3 regions of the Mesorhizobium sp. BH1-1-4 genome follow, and region 2 is predicted to be linked to each of the others. Evidence: riboswitches for the same ligand, from Rfam matches in the RefSeq annotation. Region 2 holds a riboswitch; each other region holds the start of a gene.
The links. Region 2 has a riboswitch for cobalamin ahead of LB569_RS21420 (aromatic ring-hydroxylating oxygenase subunit alpha). Riboswitches for the same ligand answer to the same signal wherever they lie in the genome.

Region 1 (10,390 bases), on a different contig from region 2:
TGGGGATGACCATCAGCTCGAGCTGGTCGCTGGCAAAGGCATCACCGGCTTCAGGATCTTTACCGGGAAAGAAGCTCATGAACTCTCCTTGTCAGCGGCCTTGGCCGCGTCAGGCAAACCGGATAGCCGCCTTCGCCCGCAATTTGGCCGCCACCTCTTCCCGGTTGCGCGGATGCTGGTGGGTCTCGAGCGTATCAAGCAGCTCGCGTGCCGCCGCCGCGATAGCCTCGACCGCGTGATCGAACGCATGCTGGTTCTTGGCGGACGGCCGCGTCCTCCCGCTCAGCTTGCGGACAAACTGGAGCGCCGCGTCGCGGACTTCGTCATTGGTTGCCGGCGGATCAAAATTGAACAGGGTCTTGATGTTTCTGCACATCGTTTCCAAACCTCCTCTGGAACCTTTTCAATCGGGACGAGCCTTATCCTCAATCATGATCGTGTCCAAAAGCCGGTGAGGCAAGCGCGTCGTTGGCGAGCGGCGTCAGTCAGCGTCGAGCGGCTCGGTTCCGACCGGCTTGCCGTCGCGCGACAGCCTGATCTTCTCGACCTTGTCCTCGGCAGCCTTCAGCAGCCGGTCGCAATGCGCCTTCAGCGCCTCACCGCGCTCGTAGATGCGGATCGACTGGTCGAGCGGCACGTCGCCACGCTCCAGGTCATCGACGATCTTCTCCAGCGCGTCGAGCGCCTGTTCGAAGCTCATCGCCTTGACGTCTTCGTTGATCTCACCGCTCATCATTCATCCTTTCATCAGTCGCCCGACATGGGCGGCGACCGAAAATGCCAATCCCTGCAGATCGTAGCCGCCCTCGAGCAGGCTGACGAGCCGGTTGCCGCTGTGGCGAGCGGCGCGCTGCATGAGCTGGCCGGTCGCCCAGTCGAAATCGTCCTCGGTCAGATTGATCTCGGCCAGGGGATCGCGATGATGCGCGTCGAAGCCGGCCGAAATGATGATCAGGTCGGGCGCGAAATTGTCGATCGACGGCAGCACGCGCGACAGGAAGGCGTCGCGAAACACCTCGCTGCCGGTTTGCGGCGCCAGTGGCGCGTTGACGATGTTTCCGGCGCCGGTCTCGGTCTTCGCGCCGGTGCCGGGGTAGAGCGGCATCTGGTGCGTCGAGCAATAGAGCACCGAGGGATCGTCCCAGAAAATGTCCTGCGTGCCGTTGCCGTGATGCACGTCCCAGTCGACGACGGCGACACGTTCGGCGCCATGCTTCTTCTGCGCATACCGGGCAGCGATCGCCGCTGTGTTGAAGAAGCAGAAGCCCATCGCCGTGGTCTTTTCGGCGTGATGGCCGGGCGGTCGGGCCGCGACGAAGACATTGTCGGCACGGCCCGCGAAGACGTCGTCGACGGCGGCGTTGGCGGCACCGATCGCGGTGATGACCGCCTGCCAGCTTTTCGGGCTGGCGGTGGTGTCGGCATCGATGCGGGCTATGCCCTCGTCGGGGATGGCGGCGCGGACACGCGCGACGAAATCGGCGGGATGCGCGTAGAGGATCGTCGCCTCGTCGCCTTTAGATGCCTCGACGCGGTCGAGCGCGGCAAAAGCTTCGTCGTCGAGCACGCGCTCGATGGCGCGCAGGCGATCCGGCCGCTCGGGGTGACCGGGCGGGGTGATGTGTTCGAGAAAGATCGGGTGTGTATAGAGACGGGTGGCCATGTCCCCCTATCTAGTGCCCCGGCGCCTCAATGACCATGCGCCGCGCTTTGATCGCTGGGGAAAATCACGTCCGCGTCTCGTAGTGTCGCTACGGGCATTGGCGTCGCCGGCACTTCGGCGTAAGGTGGGGACCTGCCTGGTGCCCGCCGGTCGATTTGTGGCGGGAGAATCGGGAACACGGTTGAATTCCGTGGCGTGCCCAACGCTGTAAGGGGGACCGCGCCGGTAAATGCCACTGTCGATGACGGGAAGGCACCGGAGGCGGGTTGATCCCGAGCCAGAAGACCGGCCTGGCAGGCATCGATATCCGCATGGTCAGGCGGATATCAGGGATTGCAATCGCAAGGGGACACGCGATGCCGGAAGCCATGACCGCTCCTGTCGGCGACGGATTCGATCAGAAAGCGCGCGACGCGGTTTATCGCGCCATGTTCACGCGGCGCGACGTCCGCAGCCATTTTACATCGGAGGCGATCGATGACGACGTCCTGGCGCGGCTGCTGCTTGCCGCCCATCACGCGCCGTCGGTCGGCTTCATGCAGCCCTGGAACTTCATCGTCATCCGCGACGGGCAGCGGCGGGCTGAGGTGCGCGACCTGTTCCTGGCCGCGCGAGAACAGGAGCTGCCGGCTATCGAAAAAGAAAGGCGGGCGCTGTACCGCAAGCTCAAGCTCGAAGGCATTTGCGAAGGCGCGCTCAACATCTGCATCACCTGCGACCGCGAACGCTCGAAAGGCTCGCCGCTTGGACGCTGGCACAATCCGGAGATGGACCTCTTCAGCACGGTCTGCGCGGTGCAGAATTTCTGGCTGGCGGCACGTGCCGAGGGTGTTGGCGTCGGCTGGGTCAGCATCATCGAGGCCGAGGCGTTGAAACGGCTGCTGGCCATTCCCGACCATGTAACGCCGATCGCCTATCTCTGCGTCGGCCGTGTCTCGGAGTTCGCACCGAAACCGGATCTTGAAACGCATGGCTGGGGACGACGGCTGCCGCTGCCCGACCTGATCATGAGCGAGACGTTTTGCGGCCAGGGAGAGGCACCGCTCAAATCGGCGGTGGCGCGCCTCAACATCCCCGATATTGCGCCCGCGAGTCCCACCGATCAGCGCGTCGCGCCGGCCGTGCCCCAGCGCGAGCCGCCGAAGGTGGAGAGCGCCTTGTCCTTGAGTTCCCTGAACTTCGACGAGGCTTCGGCCAGCCTGGCATCCCAGGCGGCATCGGGCACCTGGCCTTCGATGGTCTTGAAATAGACCTGCATCAGGCAAGCGATGGCGAAGGGCTCGATAAAGGCCGCCTTGAAGGCCCAGGCAAAGACGATCGCCAGCACGAAGGCCCAACCGGCGAGTTGACCGGGCATGACGTAAAGAATGGCGGCGGCCGGCGCCAGCATCAGCAGGAAGATCACAAACGACACGCCCCACATGATGACCGCCAGCCAGACGGCGTTCTTGACCATGATCTTGCCGTTCTGGGCGTAGAGCACGACGCCTTGGCGCGCGGTTTCGAAGGGCGAGGACGAGTTGATGCGAATGTTGTAGCCGAGGATGATCTCGTCGACATAGGTCAGCGACAGGCGGATCAGCGTGTTGAGGAAGGCGACAAGGCCGCTGAGGCCAGGAATGGGCAGGAAGGCGGCGACGCCGCCGAGCAGGCCGGTGATGGCGCGGATGGCGCCCTTGACCAGCTGGTCGACGACGAAAAGGATGTTCGCCTCGGCGAAACGCTCGGTCACGACCTGTTTCGCGTAGGCGATCTGGTTCTGGCCGTCGGGAACGTCATGACCGTCGATCAGATGCACCATGACGGCGATGTGGCCGGCCTTGACGACATAGAGGATGTATTCGCGCAGCCAGTAGACGGCGATCGAGACGACGCCAAAGCCGACCACGCCGCCCCACAGGGCAAAGGACAACGGGCCGTCCGGATCGGTGGAGATATGGCCGACGCCATAACCGACCGAGGCACCGGTGCCGGTGGCCATGATGTAGGCCAGCGTGATGCCGAAATAGACGATCATGCGAAAGACAATGAAGGGCCAGGTCCGCACCATGATGGACACCGACCTGCCGATATCGAAATCCCACATGCCCGATTCTCCCCCTCAGAGATGGCTGGGGGAGGATGCGCTCAAACCGGCTGTTGTCAATTGCGGGCGGTGGCGTCCCGCCATGGCGGTTCAGCTTGACCGCGCTTGCGGCTTTTTCAGCAGGCCTTCGAGCAATTGCTTGAACGCCGCCACAACCATCCTCGACGTCGCCTCGGGATCCTTCGCATTGGCGATGCGCTGCGCGGCCTGACTGCTCGCCCCGTTGATCAGCCGCGCTGCCGACTCCGGGTCGACACCGGGGACGACCACCCCTTCCCCCTGCAGCGCGATTAGATGATCGGTCATTGAACCGACACATGCACTGGCATTCGACCATTGCGCCGGGTCGCCCAGCACGGCCGGGCCATCCCGGAACATGATGCGCTGGATTTCCGGCTCCAGCGCCATTTCGATATAGGTCGTGCATTCGTCGACGAAATGCTGCCAGCGGGTCGGCGCCCGTGACGCAACCTCATTCACCCGGGCGGCCATTTCCGCATCGATTTCAGCGATAACCGCCTCCAGCAGGCCTTTCTTGTCGCCGAAGTGATGATAGAGGGCGCCGCGAGTCAGCCCGGCCGATGCGGTGAAATCGTCCATCGATGCTTCGGAATAGCCGATAGTGCCGAAAGCCTGACGCGCCGCGGCGATCAGCTTGGCTCGTGTCTCAGCGATCATCTCCTTGCGTGGTCGGTGCATGCTCTGGTCCTATCCACATACGCTCCGTATGCCAATTGACATACGCGACGTATGGTCTATTTAACACTCATACGTATCGTATGTAATTATCAGATCGCCTTTTGTCGAGGAACCGGATCATGCATAACCCTTACTCCGAAATCTTCCGGGCCCGCGGAGCCAAAGGCTTTGCGGCCGCCGGCTTCCTGGCGCGCCTGCCGATCGCCATGGCGCCGATCGGCATCGTCGCGATGCTGTCGCAGACGCGTGGCGAATACTGGCTGGCGGGTGCTGTCTCGGCGACTTTCGCGCTAGGCAATGCTTTCGTGGCGCCGCAGATATCAAGGTTGGTGGACCGTCTGGGCCAGACACGCATCGTGGTCCCCACCACCATCATCACCGTGATCGCCTTCGCGGTTCTCATCGCGGCGGCCAATCAGGATTGGCCGGTCTGGACGCTGTTCGCCTCGGCACTGGCAGCCGCGGCCATGCCCAGCATGCCGGCAATGGTGCGCGCGCGCTGGACCGAGATTTTCCGGGGACGGCCGCAGATGAACACCGCTTTCGCCTTCGAATCGGCGGCGGACGAACTGGTCTATATCGCCGGCGCGTCGCTGTCGGTGGGCCTCAGTGCAGGCCTCTTTCCTGAAGCCGGCGTTCTGGTCAGCACCGTGCTCCTCGCCATCGGTTCAACGGCTTTCATCCTGCAGCGGTCGACCGAACCGCAGGTGCGGCCGGTGGATCGCGCCACGAGCGGTTCGGCAATAAGGCTGCGGCCGGTGCAGATCATCACCCTTGCCCTGATTTTCATCGGCGCGACCTTCGCCACGACGGAGGTGAGCACCGTGGCCATCACCAAGGAATTTGGCCAGCCGGGCGCCGCCAGCCTCGTCATCGGCGTCTATGCGCTGGGGTCGTTCGTGCTCGGCATCATCGTCGGTGCCCTCAACCTGCAAGCGCCGCTGCAACGCCAGTTGGCAATCGCGGTCGCCCTGGTCGCGCTTGGCACGCTGCTGCCGCTCACCGCCGGTACGGTGCCGCTGCTGGCGCTGACCGTGTTCATCAGCGGCGTGGCAATCTCGCCGACCTTCATCACCGCCTTCGGCCTGATCGAACGGCACGTGCCGGAAGCGATGCTGACTGAAGGCATCACCTGGGTGATGACCGGCATCGGCATCGGCATGGCGCTCGGTTCCTTCGCCGCCGGCGCGGTGGTGGATGCGTTCGGCGCGCAGAACGGGTTCTGGGTTTCGGTTGCATCAGGCGTTATCGCGCTGGTCACGGTGCTGCTCGGCCAGCGCAGCCTCGCCACCCACGAATGCGAGTTGGCAGGATGCGAGGCGGCTATCCCGGCGGAGTGACGGCTAGCCGTCCGATGATCAGCGCATATACGTTTGGCCTAGGCGACATCGTCATCCACGGGCGAAGCGACGCGCGGCGGAGCGCAGACCCGTGGATGACGACGTCGCGAAGGTGTTGGCCCGCTACAGAATCTCGGTCTTGGCGATGTGGATGCCAAAGCCCTCGAGGCCGATGTAATGGCGCTCGCGCGAAGCGATCAGGTTGATGGAAGAAATGCCGAGATCCTTCAGGATTTGCGCGCCTAGGCCGATCTCGCGCCATTCGCTCTCGCGCCGGCGCGCCTCTTCGTGATCCTCGCGGTCGCCCGACGCGGGGCGCTTGCGCTCCTGATGCGCGACGCCGACCGAGCCCTCTCTGAGATAGACGATGACGCCGCGCTTGCGCTCGCCCATCGCCTTCATGATGCCGTCGAGCCGGTGGCTGGTGCCGAACACGTCGGTCACCACATCCTCGGAATGCAGCCGCACAGGCACGTCCTCGCCGTCACGGATATCGCCGAAGACGACGGCGACATGGTGCATCGTGTCCCAGGGCAGCGTGTAGGTGAAGACCTGCGCCTTGCCGCCGAGCGTGTCGATGTCGGAGCAGGCGACGCGCTCGACCAGCGTTTCCTTGCGCTGCCGATAGGCAATGAGATCGGCCACCGAAACCTGCTTGAGGCCATGTTCTTCGGCGAAAGCCTGCACCTGCGGGCCGCGCTTGACCGTGCCGTCGTCATTGACCAGTTCGGAAATGACACCGATCGGCGGCAGGCCGGCGAGCTTGCACAAATCGACAGCCGCCTCGGTATGGCCCGAGCGCATCAGGACGCCGCCCTCGCGCGCGATGAGTGGGAAGATGTGGCCGGGGCGGACGAAATCGGAGGCGCCGACATTACCATTGGCAAGGTTGCGGACGGTCAGCGTGCGGTCGTCGGCCGAAATGCCTGTCGTCGTGCCATGCTTGAAGTCGACGCTGACGGTGAAGGCGGTGGTGTGCGCGGAATCATTGTCTGCGACCATCGGCTGCAGGTTGAGCCGCTTGGCTTCCTCGCGCGGCATCGGCGTGCAGACGATTCCGGAGGTGTTGCGCACGATGAAGGCCATCTTCTCGGGCGTGCAGTGGACGGCGGCGACGATCAGGTCGCCCTCGTTCTCGCGTCCGTCATCATCCATGACGACGACGATCTCGCCGCGCTCGAAGGCGCGGATGGCTTCGACGATCTTCTTCTGGTCGTAAGGCATAGTGCGCTCGCTTCGCTCGCAAGGGAGTAGGGGAATAGGGCAGCAAGGGAATAGGGAAAAGGAAAGAATTTGCCTGGTCGGGCTAAGGGTGAAATTTATTTCCCCTGCTCCTCTACTCCCCTACTCCCCTTCCCTGTCTGTCCTCGATGCCGCAGATAATGGTCGGCGATGGCGCAGGCGACCATCGCCTCGCCGATCGGCACGGCTCGGATGCCGACGCAGGGGTCGTGGCGCCCCTTGGTCATCACCTCCACGTCGTTGCCGTCCTTGTCGATCGATTTGCGCGGCGTCAGGATCGACGAGGTCGGCTTGACGGCGAAGCGCGCGACGATCGCCTGGCCGGTCGATATGCCGCCCAGGATGCCGCCGGCGTTGTTGGACAGGAAGACCGGATTGCCGTCATTGCCCATGCGCATCTCGTCGGCATTCTGTTCACCGGTGATGCGGGCGGCCTCGAAACCATTGCCGATCTCGACGCCCTTCACGGCGTTGATCGACATCAGGCCGGACGCGATGTCCTGGTCGAGCTTGGCGTAGATCGGCGCGCCGAGGCCAGGAGGCACACCATCGGCGACGACCTCGATCACCGCGCCGACCGAGGAGCCGGCCTTGCGGATGCCGTCGAGATACTGCGTGAAGACGGGCACGGAAGCCGGATCCGGGGTAAAGAACGGGTTCTCGGCATCGCCGATGAAATTCCAGTTCCAGTTGGCGCGATCGATCGACTTTTCGCCCATCGACACCAATGCACCGCGCACCACCATGCCCGGCACCACCTTGCGGGCGAGCGCGCCGGCGGCGACCCTGGCCGCCGTCTCGCGCGCCGAGGAGCGGCCGCCGCCGCGATAGTCGCGTATGCCGTATTTGACGTCGTAGGTGTAGTCGGCATGGCCCGGCCGGAACTGGCGGGCGATCTCGCCATAGTCTTTCGAGCGCTGATCGACGTTCTCGATCAGCATCGACACCGGCGTGCCGGTGGTGATCATCGTGGCGCCGTCCTCGTCGAGGACGAAGCCCGAGAGGATCTTCACCTCGTCCGGTTCGCGGCGCTGGGTGACGAAGCGCGACTGGCCCGGACGGCGCTTGTCGAGTTCGGCCTGGATTTCGTCGCGCGTGAAGCGGATGCCCGGCGGACAACCATCGACCACGCAACCGAGCGCTGCGCCGTGGCTCTCGCCCCAGGTGGTGACGCGGAAAAGATGGCCGAACGTGTTGTGAGACATGGAAAAGCGCCCTGCCCGGCATCGCAGCCGGCTGAAGCCAGCCTTCTATTGGCGTTTTCCACAGTGGTCAAACTGTCATCCCCGCCGTTTAAGTTTTGACACATTCGGCTGGTTTCTGCTTTCTTCCATTCGCCGTTGAGGACCCGCCGCCACCCAGGCCGGCGCAATGACCAAAGAGGACGATCATGCGTATCCTGATTGGCGCTGTTGCCGCCACGCTGCTGCTTTCCACCGCCGCCTTTGCCGGCCAGACCGAAGGCCTGATCAAGAAGGTCGACAAGGATGCGCTGACCCTGACGCTGGACGACGGCAAATCCTACAAGCTCAATGCCGAAACCGATCTCGATTCGCTGAAGCCAGGCATGGATATCGTCATCGCTTATGACGTCACCAATGGCGAAAACGTCGTGACCGACATGCAGTTGCCGGGTGACAGCGACACGAACTAAGGCTTCTTCCCAGCCAATTCGGGCTAATATCGAGAGTGCTCAGGGTTTCGCCGAGCCCGGACGGTTGCATTGGCCGGCGGCGCCGACCGCGTCCCAGAGAGCCTTGATGTTCCTTTCGGCATTGGCGAGCAGTTTGTCTGGGACGTCTACTTTGCCTACTGACAAGGTTGGCTGTGCGGCTCCTCCGGCACTTTCCGGGAGAAACCCGAATCGGGTACGCAGCCCGCGCTGGTTCTAGCGATCAGATGGGAGCCCTTGGTTGGGTCGGATCAAGATGACCACCTGTCTCGACGTCGCCCTGTGTGTCGACGGTGGAAATGTCGACCAAGCGGCGGTAACGATTGCTTCGGTGCTGGCACACCTCTCGCCCGGGCCCCCGCTGACGTTTCATGTATTTTACGGTGAGCCACCCAGCCGCCGGTCCCGGCGCCTGGAAGCGCTACGGGTAAGCCCACATCGCCTGCGCACTCATTACGTCGAGAACCGGTTTCGAGATATAGCGCTGTTCGATCACGTTACGCCCGCGGCTTTGCTGCGGCTGCAACTCGGCGAGTTCCTCCCGAACTTGGATCGCGTGCTCTATCTCGACGCGGACATCCTTGCGGTAGCCGATATCCGACCGCTGCTCGCCACCGATCTTGGCGGTGCCGTGGCCGGTGCGGTACAGGATTTGGGCCTGCACGCGGCCCTGGCTGAGGAGGCGATTACCGGTCGGCTCGACCATGTGCTCCATGTCCGCGACGCGCTCGGCTGGGACCCTGACAACTTCACTTATGTCAACTCCGGGATACTGCTGCTTGACCTTGCCACACTTCGCCACGAATGGTTCGGCGAGCGGGCGGGGCAACTTTTGCTTGATCACCCGCATAGGTTCCGCTGGCGTGATCAGGACGCAATAAATCTGCTGCTCCGAGGCCGCATTGTTCTCCTGGATCCGCGCTGGAACACCATGGTCTGGTTCCTTGAGCGGGAACCACGCCGCCACTACGCCGACATGGCTGCCGCGACACTGCAGCGGCGCGATCCTTGGCTGTTACATTTCTCCGGCGTCAGCAAACCATGGAACAGCCTTGTCGATATACCGGATTATCGGCGCTGGTGGCGCGCCGCTGTCCGCACCTCGCCGATCTGGGGCCTTAGGTGGCTGACGCTACTGCTCGCGACAGCGGCCGCACCAATGTCGAGGGTGATGCGGCGAACATATAGGCGCCGCGGCGCAAAGCCACTCTCGTCGAGCACGATTCAATAAAAGCGAGCGATCGGGCGGCTCTGGGAATTTCCCCACGAACCTTGCGAACCGATCTCCATGAAGGCGATCATAGCCAGGACCGCTACAGCCACTCCAGGCATTTGCCCTGCAGCCTGAGCACGCGATCCTGCGGTATCTCCAGGTTCGCCGCCTCGTCCTCGGCCATATCAAGTACGAAACGAAACAGGGTGCGCATGACGCCGCCATGCGTGACACAGATCGTCCTGCGCTTCATTTCATCGAAGCAGGGCTTCACCCGTTCGAGCAGCATCTGGTAGCTTTCCGCACCGTCGCCGGGTGGCTGAAAATTCCATTTGTCCAGGGCGCGCGACCGGCTCGCCCCGGGTGATTGCGTCTCGAGTTCGGCGAAGGTAAAACTCTGCCAATCACCGAAATTGACTTCGATGAGCCTGGCATCGGTTCGATAGGCGAGCGGATCGAGCCGCATCGCGGCGCG
Region 2 (10,390 bases):
CGCTGCCGGCGAAAGCGCTGCCGGACAGGGCCAGGACGGCGGCGGCAGCGATGAGGATCTTGTTCATTTTAAACTCCTGAATTTTTGAAGTCCGGCGGGCCGGCGGGCGAACCCACCGGCCGCGGGATTGGGATTAGTGACCGAAGAGGTTTCGGTCGCTGCCCTGCTGAACGGGCGCCTGGGTGGCCGGAGCCGACTTGCCGATCGACGCGGTGGCGGCGTTGTCGGTCGAAGTGACAACCGCCTGGTTGGCACCGTTCGAACCAAAGTTGTCGCTACCGGCGAAGGCGCTGCCGGAAAGGGCCAGGACGGCGGCGGCAGCAATGAGGATCTTGTTCATTCTAAATACTCCTGAATTTTTGAAATCAGTCGGACCGGCGGGCGAACCCACCGGCCGTGGGATTGGGATTAGTGACCGAAGAGGTTGCGGTCGCTGCCCTGCTGAACGGGCGCCTGGGTGGCCGGAGCCGACTTGCCGATCGACGCGGTGGCCGCGTTGTCGGTCGAAGTGACAGCCGCCTGGTTGGCACCGTTCGAACCAAAGTTGTCGCTACCGGCGAAGGCGCTGCCGGAAAGGGCCAGAACGGCGGCGGCAGCAATGAGGATCTTGTTCATCTTAAATACTCCTGAATTTGTGGCGTCCACCGGCGCGGCAGGGCAATCCCGCCGCGTGCCGGGGAGCGGCTATTAGTTGTTGCCGAAGAGGTTGTGATCGGCACCCTGGACAGGCGTCTGAGCAGCCGGCTGCGACTTCTTGGTCGAAGCGGTGTACGAGCTGTCGACAGAGGTGGCAGCAGGGGTCGCGGCGCTCGAACCATAATGGTCGCTACCAGCAAAGGCGCTGCCGGAAATAGCCAGAAGGGCTGCGGCAGTGAGAACAATCTTTTTCATTTTGGGGTACTCCAGTATTTTTTCCGTCCGTCTAGCGGCGTGTCTTGGGATTAAAAATCGCGTCGTTCGGACAGCCCCGATGTGGGAGAGCACCTTTGCCGTTTCCAATCACGAAGTTGTTCCGCGTGGACCATGACTCCACCACTTGAAATTGTACCAGGCCCTTTTACGTCCATTGTTTTTCTTCGCTATATCAACCGGTTAACTGGAACCACCGCTTCGATCACCGACTGTGTCGAAGGCCCTGCGTTCACACCGTCCTGCACGCACCGTCAACAGAAACGAACCGTTCGGTTCGATTTTAGAATCTGCTAATAGTCACTTTTCGTAACCGTTAACCTTTTTCGCCGCCGGCAACGGGTCGAAAACGGTGCCGGCGCGGCTTCCCATAAAGACGCCTCCATCGGCCGGAACCATCCAGCATGCGTGTCGCGCCGCATGGAGGCGATGTCGCTTTCATGCCGATGTCGCAAACCCTGTCGTGATTAAATCATTCCATCTCAGGTGCCGCTGCGTGACGACGGAGCGGAGAATTGGGAAGCCGGTCAGATTCCGGCGCTGCCCCCGCAACGGTGGTGGAGTTCAAGTCGCAACGGGAGACCACTGGGCGAAGGCCTGGGAAGGTGTCGCGATGGTCCGCAAGGACGACTCCAGAGCCCGGAAACCAGCCCGAGATCGCTAGAACTCGACTGATCGCGGTGGGCGGTCAAGGGGCGGATGATGTTTGTCCGGCTTTTGCCGGCTTGCGCTCAATCCTTCCTCCATCACCACCAGTTCAGTCCTTGAAAATGAGGACAGGACATGGATGCGCGCAACGACATGCTGAGGCTCTTGAACAGCCGCAGACAAGGCTTTTCGCTGGAACAGCCCTTTTATACCGACCCGGACTACTTCAAGCTGGACATGGAGCTGATCTGGTATCGCGACTGGCTGTTCATCGGCCATGATTGCGAGTTGCCCAAGCCGGGCAGCTTCATCACCGTGCAGATCGGCGACTATCCGGTCGTGCTGGTGCGTGACCAGCAGGGCAAGATCAACGCCTTCCATAATTCCTGCCGTCATCGCGGCAGCCGCGTCTGCAACAGCGACAAAGGCATGGCCGCCAAACTGGTCTGTCCTTACCACCAGTGGACTTACGAGCTTGACGGCCGGCTGCTGTTCGCCCGCCAGATGGCCGACGGGTTCGACAAGAGCCAGTTCGGGCTGAAGCCAGTCGCCTGCGAAAGCGTCGCCGGCTATGTCTTCATCAGCCTGGCCAAGGAGCCGGCGGACTTCGCGCCGATGCGGGCGATGATCGAGCCCTATCTGCAGCCGCACCGGCTCAGCGAGGCCAAGATCGCCTTCGAGAGCACCATCATCGAGAAGGGCAACTGGAAGCTGGTCTGGGAAAACAACCGCGAATGCTACCATTGCGCCGGCAATCATCCGGAATTGTGCAAGACCTTCCCGGAAGCGCCGACCGTGACCGGCGTGCAGGGCGCCGACAGCGATCCGGAAATGCTGGCGCATTGGGCCAAATGCGAGGCTGTTGGCCTGCCCAGCAAATTCCGCATCGACCCGGCTGGACAATACCGTGCCACCCGCGCGCCGTTGCTGCGCGATGCCCAGAGCTACACGATGACGGGCAAGCGGGCGGTGAGCAAGAACCTGTCCGACAGCGTCTCGGCCGACCGGATCGGCACCTTGATGCATTACCACTATCCGACGACCTGGAACCATATCCTGGTCGATCATGCCGTCACCTTACGTGTGCTGCCGGTCAGCGCCACAGAAACGGCGGTGACGACGAAATGGCTGGTGCACAAGGACGCGGTAGAGGGCGTCGACTACGATCTCGCCGACCTCACCCATGTCTGGACCGAGACCAACGACCAGGACCGCCGCATCGTCGAGGAAAACGCCTTCGGCATCCTGTCGCCGGCCTATGAGCCCGGCCCCTATTCGGAGCTGCATGAAGGCGGCGTCATCCAGTTCGTCGACTGGTACGCGCGCTTCATCGGCCCGCGCCTTGCCGAAGGCGGCCGGCCGGCGCTGCGCAGCGTGGCATGAGAGGCTGAGGGATGAATGCCATGACCGACCTTGGCCTCTATCGCCATCTCGACCAGATGGCGCCGTGGAACGACAGGCTGCAGGTGCTGGAAGTGACCGGCGTCAGCGATGAGGCGCCCGGCGTCAAGACCTTCACCTTCCGCTCCGACAACCAGACCTGGTTCCGTTACAAGCCGGGCCAGTTCGTGACGCTGGAACTGCCGACGCCGGACGGTCCGCTGATGCGCACCTACACGCTGTCGTCGTCACCGTCGCGGCCGTTCTCCATCGCGGTGACGGTGAAGGCGCAGGCAGGCAGCATCGGCACACGCTGGATGTTCGATCACCTGACCCCCGGCTCGCACGTCAAGGCCTATGGACCGAGCGGCGATTTTTCGTTGCACTGCCACCCGGCGGCGAAATATCTGTTCATCTCGGCCGGCTCCGGCGTCACGCCGATGATGTCGATGCTGCGCTGGCTGAACGATTGCGCGCCCTGGACCGATGTCGGCTTCGTCAATTGCGCGCGGCGTCCCGAAGAGATCATTTTCCGCAAGGAACTCGAACTTTTGGGCGGCCACATGCCGGGCCTGTCGCTCGGCTTCATGATCGAGGAGCGGTCGAGCCGCGAGGGCTGGTACGGCCATATGGGCCGCATCGATGCCATCCGGCTGCCGCTGCTGGCGCCCGATTTCCGTGAACGCGAGATCTTCTGCTGCGGCCCCGATCCCTTCATGCGTGCTGTGCGCGGCATGCTGGAGGCCGCCGGCTTCGACATGGCGAGATACCATCAGGAAAGCTTTGCCGCGCCGACCGTCGAGGAAATCCAGGCGCCGTTCGCCTCGCCGGAGCAGGACGGTGCGGCAGCTCCCGTCGAAGCAGCAACACCTATCCGCTTCGCGATGTCGGACGTCGATGCCGAGTGCGTCGCCGGCCAGACCGTGCTGCAGACGGCCCGCGCCTCGGGCGTGCGGATCCCGGCAGCCTGCGAATTCGGCCTGTGCGGAACCTGCAAGGTGAAGAAAGTCTCCGGCGCCGTCGAGATGAGCCACAATGGCGGCATCCTCGATCACGAGATCGACGACGGCTTCATCCTGGCCTGTTGTTCCAAGCCACTGTCGGCACTGGAAATCGAGGTTTGATCCGGCTGGCCTTCGACTGATCCCGCATATGGCCGGCGCCTTACCGGCAAAGGTTACCTTGCCAAGGAACAACCGAAAGTTTACAGGCGTTGTCGGTGGAACGGGTCCTGCTGGCGGGCAGGAATGCTAAGCGGGGCGACAATGATGCATGAATCCCATGCCTATGCGGTTGCGAGCCGGGATATCGTTTTCGAATCCTTCGATGGCGAGGCCGTGGTGCTCAACCTTGCGAATGGCAAGTATTTCGGCTTCTCCGATTCCGGCAGCAAGGTGTGGCAGGCACTTTCGTCCGGAATGGACGCCCGGGCTCTGGTCGGGCTTACCGCGGGCGGCTCGACAATAGGCCAGGCCCAACTCGATCACTTCATAGCGCAATTGCTCGAACTGGGCTTGCTGGTGCCTTCCGACGCGACGGTGCAGCCATTGCCGGACGAATTGGCCGCCGAGCTGGCCGCCACGAACGAGCCGCTCGATGTGAGCATTCACGACGACCTCGCCGACCTGATCGTCATTGATCCCATCCACGAGGTCGAGGAACCACTCGGCTGGCCGGCGGTCAAGCAGGCTTCCTGACGGGCCGGCCGCTGCCGTGATGGAAGGCGCTTGATGCCGCGCGTCACGCTGGAAACCTTGCCCGATTACGGCCGGTATCTCCTCGCCGCCGCCGAAAATGCGGGCTTGCGCTATCCGACCACATGCAAGGTCAGCCTGCCCCTGTTGGAACTGACCGTGCATCTCGGTCACGGCGTGCTTGCCGATGCACTGGGCCATGCATTTGTCGAAGCCGGACGTGATCGGCCCGAACCGGCCGCGTGCCGCGTCTTCATCGCTTATCCCGGCATCCACGGCATTCCGGAGCCCGCGCGATGGGGCGACGCGCATTTCACCGAGCACGGTTTTGCCAAACGGCTCGCCGAAGCCGGGTTGCGCGGCCACTATTTCCACGACCTGGATTTCTGGCAGATCTACGATCCGCACCGTAGCGTTGGCGTGCAGCTGATGGCGTCGGCCGATGCCTTTCCGCCCTGGGAGCCGGGGGCGCCGCTGCGCGCCTTCCTGCACTGGGAATATGCCGCGCGCGGCATGCGGCTGACCCATGCCGGCACGCTCGGCATCGACGGCAAGGGTATCCTGCTCGCCGGCGCGGGCGGGGCGGGGAAATCCGGCACTGTCGCCGCCGGCCTGCTCAATGGGCTCGACAGTGTCGGCGACGACTATGTGCTGATCGATCTCGTCGGGGGCGTGACCGCGCGGCCCCTTTTCTCCACCCTGAAACAGGACGCGCGAGGTTTCGCGCGGCTGGGCCTGCAACAGAGGCTGGCTGAGCAAGGCCCGCTGAACTGGCAGGGCAAGCACACGTTTCACATTGGCGACGTAACGCCCCGCCCGGTGCCCGCGATGCTGGACATCGTCGCGCTGGTGGTGCCACATATCAGCGGTGGCGGAGCAAGTTCGATCATGCCGGTGTCACGCAGGGATGCCATGATTGCCTTGGCGCCGTCCGGCATCGCCCAGATGCCGGGCGAGCGCGAAAGCGGCTTTCGCTTCTTCAGCGAATTGACCCGCCTCTTGCCGTGCTTTCGTTTGTCCCTCGGCACCGACCCGGCAGAAATCGCCGGCGCGATCGAGAATTTCCTGACGCGAGGCCTCTCGTGAAGCTCAGCGTGATCATGCCGGTGTACAATCGCGAGCGCTATGTCGTCTCGGCGCTGCGCTCCCTGATCAGGCAGCGCGCTGACGCCGACTTCGACATCATCGTCATCGACGACGGCTCCACGGACGCCTCGGTGGAGGCGATACGGTCTGCGATGCGCGAGGCGTCCTGCATCCGCCTGGTCCTGCAACCCAATATGGGCGTCGCGAGGGCGCGCAACGCCGGGCTTAGACACTTGCCGCCGGATGCCGGGTTTGTGTCATTCCTCGATTCCGACGACATCTCGCTTGCCGGACGCTTCAAGACGGATCTGGCTTGCTTCAAGGCCGAGCCGGGCCTTGACCTGACCTACTCCCTGATGACCCTGGCCGAGCAGATAGACGATGACAGGATGGAGCCGGTAGCGGGCAGTCGCACTGTAACGCTGCGCGGAATTTCAATGAGCACCGGCCTGTTCAGCAGGGCGCTTATCGATCGCATAGGCTATTTCGACGAGGAATTCGATCAGTGCGAGGACACTGACTATCTGTTGCGCATCTTCGAAACGGGTCCGAATTACCGCCTTCTGGAGACGGTCGCGATCTACTACAGGCGCCATGCCGGCAATATCACCGGGAAGCGCGAGAGCCGGCTCCGCGACCACATGCGGGCGATCCACAAATCGATCCGGCGACGCAGGGCCAACCCATCCCTGCGTGAGATTCCCGGCATTTTCGAGCTCAAGAGCTCGCCCGACTGGCGGGTGCTTTAATGCGGTATATCTCGCGATCAAATCGGATGGTGCAGCAGCGGCCGCGAGGTCGCGGATGAGGCTGAGCGTGATCATGCCGGTCTACAATCGCGAAGCCTATGTGGGCGCCGCGCTGCGTTCGCTGCTCAGGCAAGGCGACGCCGCCGATCTCGACATCATCGTCGTCGACGACGGTTCGACCGACGGTTCGGTCGAGGCCGTGCGCGCGATGATGCATGATCATTCCTGCATCCGGCTGTTCCGGCAAGAGAACATGGGGGTGACGCGGGCGCGCAACAGCGGGCTCAGGCTGCTCAAGCCCGAGGCAGACCTGGTCTCGTTCCTCGATTCGGACGACATCTCGCCGGCCGGGCGCTTCGAGGCGGATGTCGCGTTTTTCCGGAAGAATCCCGATCTCGATCTGACCTACTCAAGGATGATGCTGGTCGACAAGATCGATGACGGGATCCTGGAGCCCACGGCGGACAGCAACAGCATCACGATTCGTGGCATTCACCTGTCGGCGGCGATCTTCGCGCGCCGGCTCGTCGCGCGCATAGGTGATTTCGACGAGGATTTCGTCCAGGCCGAAGACACCGACTACCTGCTGCGCGGTTTTGAGATCGGCCCCAGATACGTGCTTCCCGACACGGTCGCACTCTACTACAGACGGCATGCCGGCAACATGACGAGGCAAGAGGACGTCCAGTCGCGGGAATTCCTGCGCGCTATCTATAAATCCATGAAGCGGCGCAAGGCCGACCCGTCGCTACGGCCGATCGAAGGTATCTTCGAGCTGGACAAACTGACAGATTGGCACTCCCTGTGATGGACGGATACGGCGTCGTCATACCGGCCTTCAACGCCAGCGACACTATCGCCGAGACGCTGCGGTCGGTCGCGGCCCAGACGGTGCGGCCTGAACTGGTGGTGATTGTCGACGACGGATCGACCGACGACCTCGCCGCGGCGATCGGCGGAACGGACCTGCCGCTGCGCCTGCTGCGCCAGGCAAATGCCGGGCCGGGCAGCGCCACGACCAGGGGCATCGCCGCGCTGTCGACGCCGTTCATCGCGACGCTCGACGCCGACGATCTGTGGCTGCCCGCCAAGATCGAAACACAGCTCGCGCATCTCGAGAGATTTCCCGCGGCATCGGGAGTTTTCTGCCAATGGCGGAATTTCCGCAATGATCGGCCAGATGCGCCCGAAGGCGCGGCTCTGCCCGGCTGGTCGCGGACCACGATGCTGATCCGGCGCGAGGTTGCCGAGACCGTCGGACCCGTCGTCGATCCGCCGGGCGGCCGTGGCGAGATGATCGACTGGATCGCGCGGGCACGCGAGGCGGGCCTTGCCCTCGACATGATCGAGGAGGTGCTGGCGCTGCGTCGAATCAGACCCGGCAGCCTGTCCTACGGGCGCGATGCCACGCGCGACCGCGGCTACCTGGAAGTGGCGCGGCTGGCCATGCTGCGGCGGGCCCGAAACAAGGCCGGCGCGGGCTGATGGCGCGCATTCGCCGCATCGGCCGACGCTTCCCGGACTATGGCTGGTCCTGGCCGACGGGCGGGCTCGACCAGTTGCTCAAGGCGGCGCTTCTTGCCGACGACGACGCGGCCGCCGGTTGCGCGATGGAGTGGCTGAGCGCGAACGACATCGACCTCGTCTCCTTCAGGGAGCATCGGCTGCTGGCCGCCATCTGCGACCGGTTCGGCCGTAAATTGGCCGGGCATTCCGCCTATCCACGTCTTGTCGGCCTGCAAAAGATGCTGTGGACCAAGTCGCGCATGGCGATGCGCGAGGCCGAACCGGCGCTGCAGGCGATGACCGACGCCGGATGCATGGTGATGCTGATCAAGGGTGCCAGCCGCATTGCCTTGAACGCGTCGGCGCAGCGGGGCCGGGTGGCGCACGACATCGACATATTGGTCCGGTCGCAGGACATGCCGGCGGCGTTCGACGTGCTGCGCGAGCGCGACTGGCAGATCGCCACCGGGGTGAGCCCGCAATATCTGAGGACAAGACTGGCGTCCTTGCGCTCGATGAACTTCTTCAAGGGCAATTATGGCGATATCGACCTGCACCAACTCGCCTATGACGGTTCCCAGCAAAGCGACGAGGACGACCAGGCGATCTGGCGGCGGGCGGCGGCGGCCGAGTTCAGCGACGTCGGCGTGCTGGTACCGTCGCCCGCCGACCGCATCGCGCTGGCGATAGCGCATGGCGGGCTCGACGCCCACACGCATAGCGATTGGCTGGTCGATTGCGCGGTGGCCATTCGTGCCGGCGACGTCGACTGGGACGTGTTCCTCGATATTGTCGCCAGGCGGCGCCTTGCCGTTGCCGCGGCAGTGGCGCTCTCCTACCTAGCGCTCGAGATTGGCGTGACGGTGCCGGACAGGGTGCTGGCGCGCGTGCTGGAGATGGCCGACCGCACCGGCCTGTCGCGCTGGTCGGCCGTGCTGCAGGCCAAGCCGCGAACCGATTTCGGCAGGCTGGCCTGGCTGTCGCGCGGGTTTGCCAAGCAGTTGCGGCTGAGACGCAAGAGCGGCCGGCTGCGGCAAGAACCGCCGACCAAAGCCTGGCGTGGCCGCCGCGCCAGCCGCGTGCCGCTGGGCGCGGCCTCGCCATCGGCATTCTCCCAAGCCATACCCTGCCCACCGACGGCCGGAGACATGATGCTGGACATCACGATCCGGGTCAGTGTTCCGCCGATCCGGCGCCGCATCGAAATGGAGATCAATGCCGACGATCACCATGTCGCGCGCCTGCGCGCCATGGCCATCAGCCGGTCCGGAGGCGACCGGGTGCTGCATTTTCGGGGCAAGGTGACGCTCGACGGCCGACATCACGCGCTGACGCTGGAGGCGCGACCGTCCCGGCAATTCCGCCAATGGGAAGACCAGGCAACGGTCGCGGCCTATGGCGCGCTGCCTTTCCAGCTGGTCTCGGCGGCCTTTTCGCCGCTGCGCTGAGACGTCGCCGCCAAAGGCAGCAGGGCCGGAGCGCGGTAGAGGCGCCCGCGGCTATACGGTGTTCCCGTCGGGCTTCGTTACCCGCCGCAGCGTCAGGTTGATCCTGCCGCCGTTCTTGAGCAGCGCCGAGGTCGAAGGGTAGATGCGGTCGACGCCATGGAAGGCAAGACGGCCCTCGCCGCCAAGCACGACGACATCGCCGCTTTTCAGCCTGAACGATTTGGTGGCGCCGTCGCGCGTCGTCTGGCCGACCCTGAACAGGCAGTCGTCGCCGAGCGAGACGGAGACGACGGGGGCCGAGAGGTCGGCCTCGTCGCGATCCTGATGCAGGCCCATCTTCGCGTCGGGCGTGTAGAAATTGATCAGGCAGGCCTCCGGTAGATGCGGATAGCCCGACACCTGCCGCCACAGGTCGAGCAGACTGCCGGGGATGGGCGGCCATGGCGTCCCGGTCACGGGATGCGTCGGCTGGTAGCGGTAGCCGCGTTCCTTGTCGGTGACCCAGCCGAGCGGACCGCAATTGGTCATGCGCACGCTCATCTCCTTGCCGGTGCGCGGCATGGCCGGCACGAACAGCGGCGCCTGCTGGACGATGGCCCTGACGTCCTCGACCAGCGCCTCCTGCACCTCGCGAGACAGATGGGCCGGCATGTGGCGGACGCCCTTGGGCAGAACGAGCAATTGGCTCACCTTTCGAATGTTCGGACCCGCAAGATGCCACCATCGGACGCCGAGGGCGACCCGAAAGCAGTCGTCGATTTCACTGAAATTGCCGAGGCGGGAATGCGCGGTGAATTCGTCTCACCAAATCAGCCAGAGGCGTTGACGGATAAAGATGATTAACTTAGTCAAGATTTTGAACTTGAGTCTAAGGCAACAATTTCACCCGGGCGCCGGACGGAGGCCATGGGGAACGAATGACGAGAGCGAGGTAATATAAAAGTGGTGTTTCTTCGAGACTTCGGAGCGG
Region 3 (10,390 bases), on a different contig from region 2:
GCTTTGCGCGCGGCGACGACGAAATCGGGGGAGAAGACAAAATTCCTGGCGGCTTCGACCTGGCCGCAGGCATGGATCATGCGGATGGCGACATCGGCCTCGGCCTCCGAGAAGCGCGAGAGATCGGCCTCGGCGCGGATGATGGCGAAGGAGCGCTCGTAGATCGCGTTGCCGTCATGGATGTAGTCGTAGGCGGCCATGCTCATTCCTGTTGATAGGTCTCGGCGATGCCGGCCGTGCCCAGCCTTGTCAGGCAAGCGGCGGCGGTTTCGCCTTGATGTCGTGCGCTGCGGATCATTGCCGCGACGCGACCGAAGCCGCGCGCGGCGTCATAGCCCGGCCTGTAGCCGGCAGGAAGGGCCTTCGCCGTCGCGTTCACGACAAGTCCGGCTCCGTTTTCGCCGCCGACGATGGTCAGCGCCGCCGGACCGGGATGCGCGCAGCCCTTGGCGCAGCCGGAAATGTGCAGGGTGAAGTGAAGGATATCAGTGTTTTCAGCGGCGATCGTCTCGGCGATGTCACGGGTGGCGATGCGGCCGGAGGCGCAGGCCGGCGTGCCGGGACAGGCCGCGATGCGGGTGCGCGGATCGGCGGGGGAGGTCACGAAGCCGAGGGCGGTGGCTGTGTCTTGCAGGGGTTGGTTGGCGGCTGATGGCTGGCCAAGGAAGAGCATGGCGCGGCCCGGGGCGAGGCGGATTTCGGTGGTGCCTACGGAGAGGGCGCTTTTTGCGACGGCGATGATTTTGTCCGCTGGCATGCTGCCATAGGGGAGGCCGATGCCGAGATTGGAGACGTCGCCGGCCAAGGGGAAAAGGCCGATAGGTTTGCGCGAGGCGCCCCCCTCTGTCCTGCCGGACATCTCCCCCTCAAGGGGGGAGATTACGTGGTCGCCGACGGTTTCGCCAATTTCCGGTGTCGCTAAAGAAAATCCGGCGTCGAAGCTGCCGATCTCCCCCCTAGAGGGGGAGATGTCCGGCAGGACAGAGGGGGGCGCCTCGCGCAAATTTGTCAGGCATAGCCAACCCGCCAGGGACACCAACTGCCTCTCCGACAAATCCCTTGCGTGAGCCTCGCGGCCTTTCTCGGCGATCATCCTTAGAGCCGCGACGGCTATATCACGAGCCACACCTTCATCAGCAACCGCGAGCAGCCTTGCATTCCGCCCGTCACCGGCAACCGACACCCGCCACCGGATTCCCGCATCGGTGCTCACCGCAACAAGCCGCATGTCCGCCGTCACCGCGTCCAGCGTCAGTTGTCCGCCGCCGTCGACGATCACCGAAACCTTCGGCCCCAGCCGCTGTGTCAACCCGGCTTCATCGATGGCCACCCTGATTCGCTCAGCCAGCGGTCGCGGGTCGGCGATCTCCTGAGGGTCAATGCCTGCCAGCGGGCCGGTCTCGACCGGCACGCCGGTGCGCACCGCGATTCCCAATGCATCGATCTCCGCCGCCAGCAAGGCAGCGCTTTCCGTCGTCAGCCCGCGTATCTGCAGGCTGCCGCGCGCCGTCACTTCCATGATGCCGTTGCCGTGCCGCAAGGCGGATTCGGCGATCCCGATCAACAGCTTCGGCGACAACCCTCCAGAAGATGGGCCACCATCCACCGGATTGAGCCGCACCAGCAGGCCGTCGCCTGTCTGCATCGGCGCCGACAGAGCAGGGCAGGCACCACGGCGCGAGAAGGCGTTCATGCCGCCACCCCGAGCGCGTTGGCTTCGGCAATCAGCGCGGCGAGATCGTCGTCGATGGAATTGCGCAAGGGATGCCAGAGGCCACGCCGGCGCGCCGAGAGAAAACGCTCGGCGATGACTTTGGCGGCGGCGGGATTTTCGCGCAAGATGAAGGCGCGGACCTCAGGATCGCCGAGATAGGCATCGTGCACGGCCTCGATCAGCGCGCCCGGAATGGCATGGGTGGTTTCGGCGAAGCCGACCAGCCGGTCGACCGTTTCGGCGAATTCGGAGGCGCCGCGCGGGCCGTGGCGCATTTGGCCTGAGATGAAGCGGGCGTTGACGGCGCGGGCGCGCACCACCCGCGAGACAGCCTCGCCGACCGAGCGCGGCTTCGGTTTTTGCGGATCGGTGGTGTCGAGCACGATGACGTCGGCGTTCCTGCCGAGTGCGGCCAGGGCGGCCGAAAAGCCGCCGATGAAGGCGACGTCGGCCGAGCCCTCGAGAATGTCGCGGCCGGGATCGTCGCCGGTGTGGACGAGAAGGTCGGCTTCGGCGATGCGGCCTTCAAACGCTCCGGGCGCCGAGACGCCTTCGCCGCCGGCGCCGCCATAGGCATGCGAGGTGGCGTCGAGATAGGCGCGGCCGATCTCTTCGCGCGCACCCCAGTCGCCGCCCGACAGCAAATCCTCGACGCCGGCGCCGTACGTGCCGGGCGAGGTGCCGAAGATGCGCGGGCTGACCTTGCCGTCGGCACGGGTTTTTGCCGCGAGCGGGTTTTCCGAATCGTCCTCGTCGCGTGCGGCGACGGCGTTGGCGGCGGCGTCGATCAGGGCGATCTGGGTCGGGAACATGTCGCGGAACAGGCCTGAGATGCGCCAGGTGACATCGACGCGCGCACGGCCGAGCGTGGCCGGCGGCAACACCTCGATGCCAGTGATGCGCCCCGTGGCAGTGTCCCATTGCGGCCGGCAGCCCATCAGCGCCAGGCCTTGCGCGATCTCCTCGCCGCCGGTGCGCAGCGAGGCCGAGCCCCAGAGATCGATGACCAGCGAACGCGGCCAGTCGCCATGCGATTGCAGGTAGGCCCGCACCACTTCTTCCGCCGCCGCTTTGCCCAGGTCGTAGGCGGTCGGCGTCGGCATGGTGCGCGGGTCCGAGGTGAACAGATTGCGGCCGGTTGGAAGCACGTCCGAGCGGCCCCGTGCGGGAGCGCCGGCCGGGCCGGCCTTGACGTGACGGCCATCGAGCGCGGCGAGCAGTGCCGACTTCTCGGCTTCCGCGCTTTGGCGGCGTATGGCGTCGGGTTCGTCCCCGGGCACGCGGCCGTAGATATGCAGTCCATCCTTGATGGCGAAATCCTTGAGATCGCAGAGCCAGGCATCGATGCGGCGCAGCGCTTCGTCGGGTGCGTCGGTTTTCGCGACGCCGGCTTCGGAAGCGAGGCCCGTCTTTTGCGCGGTGTCGACGATCAGCCTGGCGAGACGGTCGCGGCGGCGGCGGTCGAGGCCGTCGGCCTGGGCGTATTCATCGACCAGGCGTTCGAGCTTGTGCTGGTTTTCGTCCAACCCCGCGCCTGTCAGCGGCGGTGGCAGATGGCCAAGGGTGACGGCGGCGATGCGGCGCTTGGCCTGTGCTGCCTCGCCGGGGTTGGAGACGATGAAGGGATAGATGACCGGCAGGGAGCCGGTGACGATTTCGGGGAAGCAGTTTTGCGAAAGCGCGACGGTCTTGCCCGGCAGCCATTCCAGCGTGCCGTGGGCGCCGACATGGATTAAGGCATGGACGCCGAGCGATCTGCGCAGCCACACGCCAAAGGCGATCAGCGCGTGGCGTGGAGGGAGCGTCGGGTCGTGATAGTCGGCGCGGCGGTCGGCGGAACGGCCGCGATCAGGGGCGAGGGCGACAGTGATGTTGCCGAAGGTGGCGGCGCGGAAGGGGAAGTGTTTTTTGCTTGATAGCGAAGGTCTGCGCGAGGCGCCCCCCTCTGTCCTGCCGGACATCTCCCCCTCAAGGGGGGAGATCAGCAGCTTCGCTGGCGGCGCTCCACTTTCAACGTTTGGGATTGGCGAAATCGGCGATGACAGCTCAATCTCCCCCCTTGAGGGGGAGATGTCCGGCAGGACAGAGGGGGGCGCCTCGCGCAATCCTGTCTCGTCATCGGCCTTTCCCCAAGCGGCTTCTACTGGAGCAATTGCCACTATCGGCAACTCCGTAGAGAAGGCCAAATAATCCTCCAGCCCCAGCCCGCCTTGGCTCCGCTCCAGCGCATCCAGCAATTCACGCGGCGTTTGCGGAATCTCTCCAACCACATAGCCCTGTTCGCTCAAGTCGTGCAGCATGGCCAACACACTCGACGGCACATCGAGGCCAACGGCATAGCCGGTGCGGCCAGGAGCGCTGGGATAATCGGGAATGAGGATGGCGAGCTTGCGCTCGGCACGGGGCGTCTCCTGAAGGCGTATGAAAGCCGCCACACGCCCCGCCACCTGCGCCACGCGATCCGGCTCCGGCCGGTTGGCCAGCGCGCGATGGCCAAGTGCGGGATCGACATCGCTCTCGCCCTTGAAGGAAATGGCACCGGCAAGGATGCGGCCGTCGAGTTCGGGCAGCACGACATGCATGGCGAGGTCGGCGGGCGCCAGGCCGCGCTGGTTGTTTTCCCAGACATCGCGGCGCGTGGTGGCGACGATGACCTGGAAGACGGGCACGCCAGCGCGGTCGAACAGGGTTTCGACGCCGGGCTCGGCACCGGAGGCGAAAGCGGTCGCGGTGATGATGGCGGCGGGTTTCAGCGAGGCGAGGGCATTTTCGACAAAGGCCAGGGACACCGGGTCTTTCAGGCTGGAGACGAAGATGGGAATCGGGAGCATGCCGCGTTGCTCCAAAGCTTCAAAAAGAGCGTCTATGGGTGCGACATCGGCTGCAAGCAGCATCGATCGGTAGAAAAGAATTGGGACGACGGGAGCGCCGACCATTGAAAGGTCCGGCTTCTCCACGACCCCCAATCCAGACTGATAGTAACCGGCCTTCGGCACACTGACCGGACTGGCGACCGACGTGTCCTGTCCAGCCAGGCCTGCCAGCCTGTGCACCAGCGCGCTCATATTGGCCGGGCCGCCTTCGCGGAAATAGCCGAGAAGGCTGTCGAGGTCGGCGCGCGGCAGCGTCGAGGATTCGATCAACCTGAGATCCTCGTCGTGGCTTTCACCGGGAAGCAGCGCCAGTTTGATGCCGCGTTCGCGGGCAATCGCGGCGAGCTGGTCGCAACCATAACGCCACCAGTCGTAGCCGCCGAGGATGCGCACCAGGATGATCCTGGCGTGGCGGGCCACACTGTCGATCCACAGGTCGACGGACATGGGATGGCGCAGGTCGCGCAGTGACGCGAGCCGCATCGAGGGCAGGCGATCGGCTTGCGCCTTCCATGCCGCCGCCAGTCCGGCGAGATCGCTGTCGGTGAAGGACAGGGCCACGATATCCGCCGGCGTCTGCCGGAGATCGACAGGCTCGGCGAGGTCGTCGAGCGAGGCGGAGGTCGTGGTGAGGATGTGCATCGCGGTCCGTGTCTGAAATCAGCCGGCGAGGATACGTTCGATCGCCGGACGGTTCAGCCCCTTGAGGCCGATGACGACGAGGCGCGAGCGGCGGTCGTCATCAGCCGTCCAGGCACGGTCATAGTAATGATTGACGCGCGGGCCGACGGCCTGCAGCAGGAGCCGCATCGGCTTGCCGCCGACCTCGACGAAACCCTTCACACGGAGGACGTTTTCCTGTTCGGCGGCCTCTGTGACGCGCTTGGCCAGTTCGTCCGGATTGGCGATCGAGGGGATGTCGACGATGAAGGTGTCGAAATCATCGTGCTCATGATCGAACGCGCCGTCATGATGCGACTTGCGGTTCTCGATGTCGTCCTCGACGGCAAGACCAAGCCCGAGCAGCACCGAGGGATCGACCTTGCCATGAGACGTCGGCACGATCTTCACGGCGCGGGCGGAATGCTCGTTGACGATGGCGTTGGCGCGGGCCGAACCGGCGGCATCCATCAGGTCGCTCTTCGACAGGATGATCAGGTCGGCGCAGGCGATCTGGTCCTCGAACACTTCCTCGACCGGATCGTCATGGTCGAGGCTGTCATCCCCGGCGCGCTGCGCCTGCAGGGCGTCCATGTCGTTGGCGACGCGGCCCTCGGCAAGTGCGGGACCGTCGACCACGGCGATGACGCCGTCGACGGTCACCCGGCTCTTCACCGTAGGCCACTGGAAAGCCTGAACCAGAGGCTTGGGGAGAGCGAGACCGGAGGTTTCGATCAGGATGTGGTCGACCTTCGGCGTCAGCGACAGGATCTGGTCGAGCGCCGGCACGAAATCGTCGGCGACGGTGCAGCAGATGCAGCCATTGGCCAGTTCGACGATGTTTTCCTCGGGGCAGGTGTCGATGCCGCACCCTTTGAGGATTTCGCCATCGATGCCGATGTCGCCGAACTCGTTGACGATGATGGCAATGCGCTTGCCGCCGGCATTTTCCAGGAGATGGCGAACCAGTGTCGTCTTGCCGGCGCCGAGGAAGCCGGTAACGACGGTGCAGGGAACGCGGGAGAGATTGCCGGCCGAATTTGGAGCGGTCATGTCAAGTCCTTCAGCATGTCGAGAGGAGGGATGCGGGCAACGAGGCCACGCTTGAGGCTATCGGGCCGGCCCCGCCAGGGAATGAGGCCGTCGGTCGAGGTGGCGAAGAGCTTGGCGCCGGTGACGAGATCGGCGCCGCTGGTTGTGGTCAGGTCGCCGAACACATAGCTCCAGCAGCCGTCGCGCAGGATCGCGGCGCTCAGCCGGCGCTTGCAATTGCCGAGGCATTCGACCGTGCGGATGCGGATGTTCTCGCCCGAGGCGGCCTGGCGCGTGTCTTCCGCCAAAATTTCGCCGGCCCGGGGATTGGCGTCGGAGCCGGTCTCGTCGCGGCACGAGGCGCAGACGATGACGGTCACGCCGGCCAGGGAATCACCCTCGCCGGACAAAACGTCTGTTGTTTCAGCCGAAAAACTGCTGTCGCGATCCAAATCAGGCTCCTTGCCCGGAAAACCCGCCGGGCGATCGGATTCTTGCATTCCAGACGGCAGGTCTCCTGGCTCGCGGGTCATCGCCTTGGGTAGCCGCCTTCCCGGGACAATCCCAGTGGCTTTCGGCCTTGGCTCTTCGCTTACAGTTGCGGGGACAGCCGCGGATTTGGGTTTTCAGCCCGCACCGCATTCCCTCTTGGCTCCTCCCTTTGCTGAGAGGAGACCGTCTGGATCGGATTTAGGCTCTTGCGGGCAGCGGTGTCAACGCGAGCTTACGACACCGTGATGTCGGCCAGCGCCGGGCCCAGATCGCCGGCAGGCGTCACCTCCATGCGTTCGAGGCCTAGCCAGCCCTGCATCTGCTTCAATTCCTCGAAGAGCTGAGCCGCCGTCTCTGGCGGTGCGCCGGGCTCGGCATAAGCCGCGTGGACGCGCAGGACACTGGCCGGCCGGTCAGCCTTGAGGTCGACGCGCGCCACGATCCTGTCGCCAAGCAGGAAGGGCAGGACATAGTAGCCATATTGGCGCTTGTCAGCCGGCGTGTAGATTTCGATGCGGTAGTGGAAATCGAACAGCCGTTCCGAGCGCGAGCGCTCGAAGACGACCGGATCGAACGGCGCCAGCAGGGCGCGGGCCTCGATCTTGCGCGGCATACGGGCGTCCTTGTGAAGGTAAGCCGGCTTGTCCCAGCCCTCGACACGGACCGGCAGCAAGTCGCCGAGTTCGACCAGTTCCTCCAGCCGGCCTTTCATATCGGCCGGCGACAGGCGGAAATAGTCGCGCAGGTCGCCCGATGTCGCCACGCCATGGGCGCGGGCGGAGATGCGCAGCAATTCGCGGTGCGCGTCCTCGGCCGCCGGCACCGGCAGGTCGAGGATCGCCTGCGGCAGCACGCGTTCCGGCAGGTCATAGAAGCGCTCGAAACCGCGTCGGTGCGCCGTGGTGATGCGGCCGGCCCAGAACAGCCATTCGAAGGCGTGCTTGGCGTGGCTCCAGCCCCACCAGCCGCCGGAGCCTTTCTGGCCTTCGAGCGCCGAAGCGGCGATCGGCCCGCGCTCGACGACCTCGCGGTAGATCTCTTCTATATAGGCGGCGTGCTCGCGGCCCCATTTGGCCAGCCCCAGATACATTTCGTCGCCTTGCTCGGCGCGCCGCATGCGCCAGCGCATCAGTGGGTAGGTCTCGACCGGCAGGAAGGAGGCCTCGTGCGCCCAGTATTCGAACACGGTGCGCTTGCGCGTCACGGCGGCGTTGTCGAGCAAGGCGAGGGGATAGGGGCCAAGACGCGAATAGAGCGGCATGTAATGTGCGCGCACCACCGCACTGACGGAATCGATCTGCAGCAGGCCGGTGCGGGACAGAACGCGGGCGAAATGGCGGCGGTCGGGCGTGCCGGCGGGGCGGGGGTCGAGAAACCCCTGCGCGGCGAGCGCGATGCGCCGGGCGGTGGCAAGCGAGATCTTTTCCTTCATGCAGGCGTCACTCTGAGGGTGCTTTGACAAAGATGTGATGGGGTGATTCCAGCCCATGCTAGCAGGGTTTTGGTGGCAATCCTGTCAGGAGAGAAAAGTGGAGTAAAAAGCGAAGGAAATCAAACAGGAGCGTATGAGACCAGTTTCTCCCGGAATGCCGTCCAGCTCGTTGTTTTGAACAAGGTTTGACTTGCTTCGCTGGAAGTGCTGCGCTAACCCTCGCCGCGTTGCAGCATAGGCCCCCTTAAAACGGTTCAGCGGTTAATCTGTCACGCTTCCGCATTAAGGTTCGGTGCTGTAGTCAAAGTGGATTGGCGCCAACGGAAAGCCGCTGCATGAACGCACTTCTCAGTTCGTACCTGCCCATCGTCCTGTTTATCGGCGTGGCACTGGTCGTCGGCCTGGCGCTGCTGGTCGCGCCGTTCCTGGTGGCCTACCGCAACCCGGATCCCGAAAAGCTTTCCGCCTACGAGTGCGGTTTCAACTCGTTCGACGACGCCCGCATGAAATTCGACATCCGCTTCTACCTGGTGTCGATCCTGTTCATTATATTCGACCTGGAAGTCGCCTTCCTCTTCCCCTGGGCAGTGTCCTTCTCGAAGATCGGCATGCTCGGTTTCTGGTCAATGATGGTTTTTTTGGCAGTGCTGACCATCGGCTTTGCCTATGAATGGAAAAAAGGAGCGCTGGAATGGGATTGAACGACAGTTCAGGCACCCTCGTCGCGCCGAAGCCCAAAGGTATTATCGATCCCAACACCGGCAGGCCGGTGGGGGAGGACGATCCCTTCTTCCTCGAAATCAACAATGAGCTTGCCGACAAGGGTTTTCTGGTCACCTCGACCGAGGCGCTGATCACCTGGGCGCGCAGCGGCTCGCTCATGTTCATGACCTTCGGTCTGGCGTGCTGCGCGGTCGAGATGATCCACACCTCGATGCCGCGTTACGATTCAGAGCGGTTCGGTGTCGCGCCGCGCGCGTCTCCGCGCCAGTCCGACATCATGATCGTCGCCGGCACGCTGACCAACAAGATGGCGCCGGCGCTGCGCAAGGTCTACGACCAGATGCCGGAGCCGCGCTACGTCATCTCGATGGGTTCGTGCGCCAATGGCGGCGGCTACTATCACTATTCCTATTCGGTGGTGCGCGGCTGCGACCGGGTCGTGCCGGTGGACATCTACGTGCCCGGCTGCCCGCCGAGTGCCGAAGCCCTGCTCTACGGCATTCTTCTCCTGCAGAAGAAGATTCGCCGCACCGGCACGATCGAACGGTAAATCCATGGCCGCATCCCTTAGCGAACTGTCGACCTATCTCGGCGAGAAGCTGCCTGGGCGCTTCAGTGACGCTGTGCTCGCTTATGGCGAGCTTACCGTTCACGTCGAGCCGGAAAACCTGATCGAGGTGATGGCCTTCCTGCGCGACGATGCGCGCTGCCAGTTCATCTCGATCATCGATGTCTGCGGTGCCGACTATCCGTCGCGGGCCAAGCGCTTCGACGTCGTCTATCACCTGCTTTCGCCGAAGCAGAATGTTCGCATTCGCATCAAGGTGCAGGCCGACGAGGAGACGATGGTGCCTTCGATCACCGGCGTCTATCCCGGCGCCGATTGGTTCGAGCGCGAAACTTACGATCTCTATGGCGTGCTGTTCTCGGGCCATCCGGACCTGCGCCGCCTGCTGACCGACTACGGTTTCGAAGGCCATCCGCTGCGCAAGGATTTCCCGCTCACCGGTTTCGTCGAAGTGCGTTACGACGACGAAGCCAAGCGCGTCATCTACGAGCCTGTGGAACTGAAGCAGGAATTCCGCAATTTCGATTTTCTGTCCCCATGGGAAGGCACGGATTACGTGCTGCCAGGGGATGAGAAGGCAAAGCAGTAATGGCTGAAACCTCCGTTCGCAACTTTAACATCAATTTCGGACCTCAGCACCCTGCCGCGCATGGTGTTCTGAGGCTGGTTCTGGAGTTGGACGGCGAAGTGGTCGATCGGGTCGATCCGCATATCGGGCTCTTGCATCGCGGTACGGAAAAGCTGATCGAGGCAAAAACCTATCTGCAGGCGGTGCCTTACCTCGACCGGCTCGACTATTGCGCGCCGATGAACCAGGAGCACGCCTTTGCCTTGGCGGCCGAGCGCCTGCTCGGCATCGAGGTGCCGAGGCGCGGCCAGCTGATCCGCGTGCTCTA

Region 1: another riboswitch for cobalamin. It lies ahead of bluB (5,6-dimethylbenzimidazole synthase); the one in region 2 lies ahead of LB569_RS21420 (aromatic ring-hydroxylating oxygenase subunit alpha).
Region 3: another riboswitch for cobalamin. It lies ahead of LB569_RS27895 (DUF1636 family protein); the one in region 2 lies ahead of LB569_RS21420 (aromatic ring-hydroxylating oxygenase subunit alpha).

The regions. Positions count from the first base shown of each region.
Region 1 is NZ_JAIUIN010000008.1:48,872-59,261, forward strand. It holds gene LB569_RS16110 (pirin family protein) at 1-79, opposite strand, end outside; gene LB569_RS16115 (DUF2277 domain-containing protein) at 110-376, opposite strand; gene LB569_RS16120 (exodeoxyribonuclease VII small subunit) at 482-733, opposite strand; gene LB569_RS16125 (histone deacetylase family protein) at 737-1,663, opposite strand; cobalamin riboswitch at 1,784-1,972, shown strand; partial or broken gene bluB (5,6-dimethylbenzimidazole synthase) at 2,032-2,646, shown strand; gene LB569_RS16135 (hypothetical protein) at 2,766-3,749, opposite strand; gene LB569_RS16140 (TetR/AcrR family transcriptional regulator) at 3,840-4,448, opposite strand; gene LB569_RS16145 (MFS transporter) at 4,568-5,788, shown strand; gene ribB (3,4-dihydroxy-2-butanone-4-phosphate synthase) at 5,912-7,012, opposite strand; gene aroC (chorismate synthase) at 7,108-8,235, opposite strand; gene LB569_RS16160 (DUF1344 domain-containing protein) at 8,421-8,684, shown strand; gene LB569_RS16165 (glycosyltransferase family 8 protein) at 8,944-9,933, shown strand; gene LB569_RS16170 (histidine phosphatase family protein) at 10,016-10,390, opposite strand, start outside.
Region 2 is NZ_JAIUIN010000013.1:126,574-136,963, reverse strand. It holds gene LB569_RS21440 (DUF680 domain-containing protein) at 1-67, opposite strand, end outside; gene LB569_RS21435 (DUF680 domain-containing protein) at 134-340, opposite strand; gene LB569_RS21430 (DUF680 domain-containing protein) at 409-615, opposite strand; gene LB569_RS21425 (DUF680 domain-containing protein) at 688-891, opposite strand; cobalamin riboswitch at 1,377-1,579, shown strand; gene LB569_RS21420 (aromatic ring-hydroxylating oxygenase subunit alpha) at 1,693-2,940, shown strand; gene LB569_RS21415 (hybrid-cluster NAD(P)-dependent oxidoreductase) at 2,961-4,061, shown strand; gene LB569_RS21410 (PqqD family protein) at 4,203-4,634, shown strand; gene LB569_RS21405 (serine kinase) at 4,668-5,717, shown strand; gene LB569_RS21400 (glycosyltransferase family 2 protein) at 5,714-6,466, shown strand; gene LB569_RS21395 (glycosyltransferase family 2 protein) at 6,522-7,274, shown strand; gene LB569_RS21390 (glycosyltransferase family 2 protein) at 7,274-7,951, shown strand; gene LB569_RS21385 (nucleotidyltransferase family protein) at 7,951-9,420, shown strand; gene LB569_RS21380 (alpha-ketoglutarate-dependent dioxygenase AlkB family protein) at 9,472-10,101, opposite strand; gene LB569_RS31850 (hypothetical protein) at 10,135-10,263, shown strand; gene LB569_RS21375 (TonB-dependent siderophore receptor) at 10,357-10,390, shown strand, end outside.
Region 3 is NZ_JAIUIN010000026.1:24,524-34,913, forward strand. It holds gene LB569_RS27875 (precorrin-8X methylmutase) at 1-200, opposite strand, end outside; gene cobG (precorrin-3B synthase) at 203-1,693, opposite strand; gene LB569_RS27885 (cobaltochelatase subunit CobN) at 1,690-5,229, opposite strand; gene cobW (cobalamin biosynthesis protein CobW) at 5,248-6,300, opposite strand; gene LB569_RS27895 (DUF1636 family protein) at 6,297-6,731, opposite strand; cobalamin riboswitch at 6,769-6,974, opposite strand; gene LB569_RS27900 (winged helix-turn-helix domain-containing protein) at 7,004-8,203, opposite strand; gene LB569_RS27905 (NADH-quinone oxidoreductase subunit A) at 8,539-8,904, shown strand; gene LB569_RS27910 (NuoB/complex I 20 kDa subunit family protein) at 8,895-9,476, shown strand; gene LB569_RS27915 (NADH-quinone oxidoreductase subunit C) at 9,481-10,083, shown strand; gene LB569_RS27920 (NADH-quinone oxidoreductase subunit D) at 10,083-10,390, shown strand, end outside.